2 regions of the Kitasatospora sp. NPDC096128 genome follow, and region 1 is predicted to be linked to the other one. Evidence: predicted binding sites of a transcription regulator. Region 1 holds the regulator's gene; the other holds the start of a gene.

Evidence for each region. The regulator HrcA, encoded in region 1, represses chaperone genes, less so after heat shock. The targets are predictions, from matches to a motif close to TTNGCACTCNGNNNNNCNGAGTGCNAA.
Region 2: a site for HrcA is predicted at 2,212-2,238, ahead of groES (co-chaperone GroES). Genes of this name have one in related genera too.

What each region holds. Positions count from the first base shown of each region.
Region 1 covers NZ_JBEOSP010000011.1:54,602-58,009, forward strand. The annotation lists gene dnaJ (molecular chaperone DnaJ) at 1-814, opposite strand, end outside; gene hrcA (heat-inducible transcriptional repressor HrcA) at 890-1,924, opposite strand; gene htpX (zinc metalloprotease HtpX) at 2,192-3,112, shown strand; gene pspAB (PspA-associated protein PspAB) at 3,142-3,408, shown strand, end outside.
Region 2 covers NZ_JBEOSP010000003.1:157,385-160,792, forward strand. The annotation lists gene groL (chaperonin GroEL) at 21-1,649, opposite strand; gene groES (co-chaperone GroES) at 1,766-2,071, opposite strand; gene ABTY61_RS05100 (hypothetical protein) at 2,319-2,654, shown strand; gene ABTY61_RS05105 (THUMP-like domain-containing protein) at 2,724-3,408, shown strand, end outside.

The DNA.
Region 1 (3,408 bases):
TGACGGTGCAGTGCAGGTCGTCCCCGCGCCGCTGGAAGACGGTGTGGGTGGTCTCGGCGATCTCGACGTACAGGTCGCCGGCCGGGCCGCCGCCGGGGCCGACCTCGCCCTCGCCGGCCAGCTGGATCCGGGTGCCGTTGTCCACGCCGGCCGGGATCTTGACGGTCAGGGTGCGGCGGGCCCGCACCCGGCCGTCGCCGGCGCACTCGGGGCACGGGGTCGGCACGACGGTGCCGAAGCCCTGGCACTGCGGGCACGGGCGGGAGGTCATGACCTGGCCCAGGAACGAGCGGGTGACCTGGGACACCTCGCCCTTGCCGCGGCACATGTCGCAGGTCTGCGCGGAGGTGCCGGGGGCCGCGCCCTCGCCGCTGCAGGTGGTGCAGGTGACGGCCGTGTCGACCTGGAGTTCCTTGGTGGTGCCGAAGGCGGCCTCCTCCAGGGTGATCTCCAGCCGGATCATGGCGTCCTGGCCGCGGCGGGTGCGCGAGCGCGGGCCGCGCTGGCCGGCCGCGGCGCCGAAGAAGGCGTCCATGATGTCGGAGAAGCCGAAGCCCGCCGCGCCGGCGCCGAAGCCGCCCGCGCCACCGCCGCCGGGCGACAGCGGGTCCCCGCCGAGGTCGTAGACCTGGCGCTTCTGCGGGTCGGAGAGCACCTCGTAGGCGGCGTTGATCTCCTTGAACCGCTCCTGCGTCTTCGGGTCCGGGTTGACGTCCGGGTGCAGTTCGCGTGCCAGGCGCCGGAACGCCTTCTTGATCTCGTCCTGCCCCGCATCCCGTCGGACGCCGAGTACCGCGTAGTAGTCCGTGGCCACCAAATGCTCCGCTTGTTCCGCCTGTAGTAGTGCGACTGGACACCGCCGCCGGGTTTTCCGGCGGCGGTCTGCTTGCTACGACTCGGCCAGGATCTGGCCCACGTACCGTGCCACCGCTCGCACCGCCCCCATTGTGCCGGGGTAGTCCATCCGGGTCGGGCCGATCACACCGAGTTTGGCCACGCTCTCGTCGCCCGAACCGTAGCCGACCGAGACGACCGAGGTGGAATTCAGCCCTTCGTACGCGTTCTCCCGCCCGATCCGGACCGTCATCGCGGCGTCCGTGGTCTCACCCAGGAGGCGGAGCAGGACGACCTGCTCCTCCAGGGCCTCCAGCACCGGCTGGATGGTGAGCGGGAAGTCGTGCCCGAAGCGGGTCAGGTTGGCCGTGCCGGCCAGCATGATCCGCTCCTCGTTCTGCTCGGCGAGCGCCTCGAACAACGTCGCCAGGACCGTACTGACGGTCGGCCGGTCGGCCTGCTCGAAGGCCCCCGGGAGTTCCTCCAGCAGCCCCGGGACGTCCGGCAGCCGCTGGCCGGCCGCCCGCGCGTTGATCCGCGCGCGCAGGTCCGCCAGGACCGTCTCGCCGACCGTGCCCGGGCAGTCGACCATCCGCTGCTCGACCCGGCCGGTGTTGGTGATCAGCACCAGCATCACCTTGGCCGGGGCCAGCGCCACCAGCTCGATGTGCCGGACGGTGGAGCGGGTCAGCGAGGGGTACTGCACCACGGCGACCTGGCGGGTCAGCTGGGCGAGCAGCCGCACCGTGCGGGTGACCACGTCGTCCAGGTCGACGGCGCCGTCCAGGAAGTGCCGGATCGCCCGGCGCTCCGGGGAGCTCATCGGCTTGATCTCGGCGAGCTTGTCGACGAACAGCCGGTAGCCCTTGTCGGTGGGGATCCGCCCGGCGCTGGTGTGCGGCTGGTGGATGTACCCCTCCTCCTCCAGCGCCGCCATGTCGTTGCGCACCGTCGCCGGGGACACCCCGAGGTTGTGCCGCTCCACCAGGGCCTTGGAGCCGACCGGCTCCTCGGTGCCCACGTAGTCCTGGACGATCGCGCGCAGCACGGCGAGCTTGCGGTCGTCCAGCTGGCGGACCTCTCCGGCCATGGGGCACGCACCTCCGTCTTCGCACGTTGTCCGTCTGTGATGCTGCGAGCCACTCCGGAAAGGGCCCCGACCCTGGCACTCTGCACACGCGAGTGCCAGAACCGTACCTGCCAGTGTACGGCCCGGGTCCTACCGCAGGAACGGCCCGGCCGGGGTGATCCTGCCCGCAGTTCCGGACGGCCGCCACGACACTCCCTGTGCGCGGGTGGTGCCCCGGGGCCGTCCGGGTGGCAGCATCGGAAGCGACGGCGAACGGAGGAGCAAGCAATGTCGAGCTCGGGCCAGCACACCCGTTTCGCGCCCGACCGCGGCCTGACCGGCCGCATGATCGGGACGATGTTCGTGATCGGGCTGCTGTACGTCGGTTTCACGGGCCTGCTGATCGCGCTGCTGCGCGGGGCCTGGCCGCTGATCGTGCTGATCTCCGGCGGGCTGTTCGTGGCCCAGTTCTGGTTCAGCGACAAGATCACCGAGCGGGCCATGGGCGCCCACCAGGTGACCGAGGAGCAGTACCCCCAGCTGCACGGCACCATCGACCGGCTCTGCGCGCTGGCCGACATGCCCAAGCCCCGCGTGGCGGTCGCCGACAACGACATGCCCAACGCCTTCGCCACCGGCCGCAACCCGCAGAACGCCGTGGTGTGCGTCACCACCGGTCTGCTGCGCCGGCTCGAACCGGAGGAACTGGAGGGCGTCCTGGCGCACGAGCTGTCGCACGTCGCCCACCGGGACGTCGCGGTGATGACCATCGCCGGCTTCCTCGGCGTGCTCGCCGGGGCCATGACCCGGATCGCCGTGTACGGCGGGTTCATGGGCGGCAACCGCAACAGCAACGACCAGAACGCGGCCATCGCCGCGCTGATCATCCCGCTGGTGTCGATCGTCGTCTACGCGATCAGCTTCCTGCTCACCCGGCTGCTGTCCCGCTACCGCGAACTGGCCGCCGACCGGGCCGCCGCCCAGCTCACCGGCCGACCCAGCGCCCTCGCCTCGGCCCTCACCAAGGTCACCGGGCAGATCGCGGCCATCCCCACCGAGGACCTGCGCAAGTCCCAGCCCTACAACGCCTTCTACTTCGCCCCCGCGCTGAGCGCCAAGGAGACCGCCTCCCAGCTGCTCTCCACCCACCCGACGCTGGAGAAGCGGCTGGCCCAGCTGGCGAAGATCTCCGAGCAGCTCGGCCGCTGACCCTCCTTCCCGTTCGCGAAAGGACCGCCGTGGGATTCCTGGACGCCCTGTTCGGCCGCACCAAGCCCGTCAAGCCCGACCTCGACCAGCTGTTCGGCGTGCCGTCCGCCGCGCTCACCCTGGAGGCCGCGGCCGGGTTCCTCCCCACCGGGCTCGGCTCGGTCTGCTTCGCGGCCGTCGAGGGCGCGGCCTTCGTCCAGGTCGAACAGCAGGTCCGGGCCCTGCTGGACGCCGACACCGAACGCGGCGGCGTCCCGGTGGAGGCCTCCAAGGACGACTACGGCTACTCCTGGCTG
Region 2 (3,408 bases), on a different contig from region 1:
TCCGGTCAGGCGTCGGTGCCTCAGTGCGAGTGGCCGTGGCCGCCGTGCGAGTGACCGGCGTCGGCCTCCTCCTCCTTCTTCTCCACCACGAGGGTCTCGGTGGTGAGGAGCAGGGAGGCGATCGAGGCGGCGTTCTCCAGCGCGGAGCGGGTGACCTTGACCGGGTCGATGACGCCGGCCTTCACCAGGTCGCCGTACTCGCCGGTGGCGGCGTTGTAGCCCTGGCCGGCCTCCAGCTCGGAGACCTTGGAGGTGATGACGTAGCCCTCCAGGCCGGCGTTCTGGGCGATCCAGCGCAGCGGCTCGTGCAGCGCCTTGCGGACCACGGCGACACCGGTGGCCTCGTCACCCGACAGGCCCAGGCCGCCGTCCAGCACCTTGGCGGCGTGCACCAGCGAGGCGCCACCGCCGGCGACGATGCCCTCCTCGACCGCGGCGCGGGTCGCCGAGATGGCGTCCTCCAGACGGTGCTTGCGCTCCTTGAGCTCCACCTCGGTGGCGGCGCCGACCTTGATGACGCAGACGCCGCCGGCCAGCTTGGCCAGGCGCTCCTGCAGCTTCTCGCGGTCCCAGTCGGAGTCGGTCGCGGCGATCTCGCCCTTGATCTGGGCGACGCGGCCGGCCACGGCCTCGGAGTCACCGGCACCGTCGACGACCGTGGTGTCGTCCTTGGTGATGGTCACGCGGCGGGCGGTGCCCAGCACGTCCAGACCGGCCTGGTCGAGCTTGAGGCCGACCTCCTCGGAGATGACCGTGCCGCCGGTCAGGACGGCCAGGTCGCCGAGGATCGCCTTGCGGCGGTCGCCGAAGCCCGGGGCCTTGACGGCGACGGCGTTGAAGGTGCCGCGGATCTTGTTCACGACCAGGGTCGACAGCGCCTCGCCGTCGACGTCCTCGGCGATGATCAGCAGCGGCTTCGAGGCACCGCTCTGCAGGATCTTCTCCAGCAGCGGCAGCAGCTCCTGGATGGAGGAGATCTTGCCCTGGTTGATCAGGATGTACGGGTCCTCGAGGACCGCTTCCTGGCGCTCGGCGTCGGTGACGAAGTACGGCGACAGGTAGCCCTTGTCGAACTGCATGCCCTCGGTGAAGTCCAGCTCCACGCCGAAGGTGTTCGACTCCTCGACGGTGATGACACCGTCCTTGCCGACCTTGTCGATCGCCTCGGCGATCAGCTCGCCGACCTGGGTGTCCTGCGCGGAGAGGGACGCGACGGCGGCGACGTCGTCCTTGCCCTCGATCTCGCGGGCGATGGACAGCAGGTGCTCGGAGACGGCGGCGACGGCCTTGTCGATGCCCTTCTTCAGGGCGGCCGGGCCGGCGCCGGCGGCGACGTTGCGCAGACCCTCGTTGACCAGGGCCTGGGCCAGCACGGTGGCGGTGGTGGTGCCGTCGCCCGCGACGTCGTTGGTCTTGGTGGCGACCTCCTTGACGAGCTGCGCGCCAAGGTTCTCGTACGGGTCGTCCAGCTCGACCTCACGGGCGATGGTGACACCGTCGTTGGTGATGGTCGGGGCGCCGAACTTCTTGTCGATGACGACGTTGCGGCCCTTGGGGCCGATGGTCACCTTGACGGTGTCGGCCAGCTTGTTGACACCGCGCTCCAGCGAGCGGCGGGCGTCCTCGTCGAACTGCAGGATCTTCGCCATGTTCCCTATTCCCTCGGGGCTACGGCCGGCCGACCGGCCGCCGAACTACGTGAACCAACGACCACGCCCCGGGCCCCTGTCACTAGGGACACGGATCCGGGGCGGGGCGGAACGTCTTACTTCTCGATGACCGCGAGAACGTCGCGGGCCGAGAGGACGAGGTACTCCTCGCCCTTGTACTTCACCTCGGTGCCGCCGTACTTCGAGTACAGGACGATGTCGCCGACGGCGAGGTCGAGCGGCAGACGCTGACCGTCCTCGAAGCGGCCCGGGCCGACGGCCAGGACGACGCCCTCCTGGGGCTTCTCCTTGGCGGTGTCCGGGATAACCAGGCCGGAGGCCGTGGTGGTCTCGGCGTCGAGCGGCTGGACCACAATGCGGTCCTCGAGCGGCTTGATGGCAACCTTGCTGCTGGTGGTCACGTCCGAGCTCCCCTTCGGAGATTACGGGGTTTTCTAACGGGTAGGGCGAAGCTGCGAGCCTGCCGTCGCGGGGGTCAGGCACACGTTTTCGCATTAGCACTCCCCCAGTGGGGAGTGCCAAGGACGACCATAGGCCGCCGTTAGCACTCAGTCAACCAGAGTGCCAACGACGCGCACTGCGGACTCAGGTCGCGGATGAGTAGTCGCACTCATGTGCGACACCGGACCGGGCGGCCAGACTCCTGCCATGACCTCGATCCCGATGCGCATCGGCCCGGCCCGGCTCAAGGACGCCGCCCTCGCCCTGCTGGCACTGCCCCTGCTGGGGGGCGTGCTCCCGTTCGTCGTCTTCTACGTCGTCGCCTGCATGGGCAACGGCCCGGGCACCGGGGACGACGGGGACGGCAGCGCCTGGGCCTTCCTGGGCATCGGCATGATGGCCGGCCCGGTGGCCGCCCTGGCGGCGGGCGTCCTGGTCGCCGTCCGCAGCCGGCGCTCCGGCTACCGGTTCCTCCCGGTCGCCGCCGCGCTCTCGCCGTTCCTGCTGCCCGCGGTCCTCTCCTCGGGCGTCCTGTGGCGGTGAACCGACGGCCGGCGCGGGGATCCGGCCGGCCGTCCTCCCGCACACCTCCTGACCGGTCAGAATGACCTCGTGGACACCGAGAACCTCCAGCCCCTGCTGACCCCCGAGGGCCAGGCCCTGCTCGCCGAGCTGCGCGAGTTCGCCCCCGAGGAGGAGCTGGCGCTGGCCACCCGGCTGCGGCGGGAGCACCCGGCGGAGCTGGTGTCGGCGGCCTTCGGGCAGGCGCGGCTGCGGCAGCGGGCGCGGGCGAAGTTCGGGGCGGACGCCGACCTGATGTACTTCACGCCCAACGGGGTCGAGCAGTCCACCCGGCGCAGCGTGGCCGAGTGGCGGGCCCGCCGCTTCGCCGGGTTGGGCGTACGGCGCCTCGCCGACCTGTGCTGCGGCATCGGCGGCGACGTGCTGGCGCTGGCCCGGGCCGGGATCCGGGTGCTGGCGGTCGACAAGGACCCGGCGGCCTGTGCCGCCACCGCGGCCAACGCCGCCGCGCTGGGCCTGTCGGAGCTGGTGGAGGTGCGCTGCGCGGACGTCGCCGAGGTGGACGTCACCGGCTACGACGCGGTGTTCACCGACCCGGCCCGGCGCACCTCGCGCGGCCGGGTGTTCGACCCGGAGGCGTACGCCCCGCCGCTCTCCTGGGCGATCGAGGCCGGGCGGCGGACCCCGATCGGCGCGTTGAAGGTCGCCCCGGGCATTCCGCACGAGGCCGTCCCGGCGGACGCCGAGGCCGAGTGGGTCTCCGACCACGGGGACG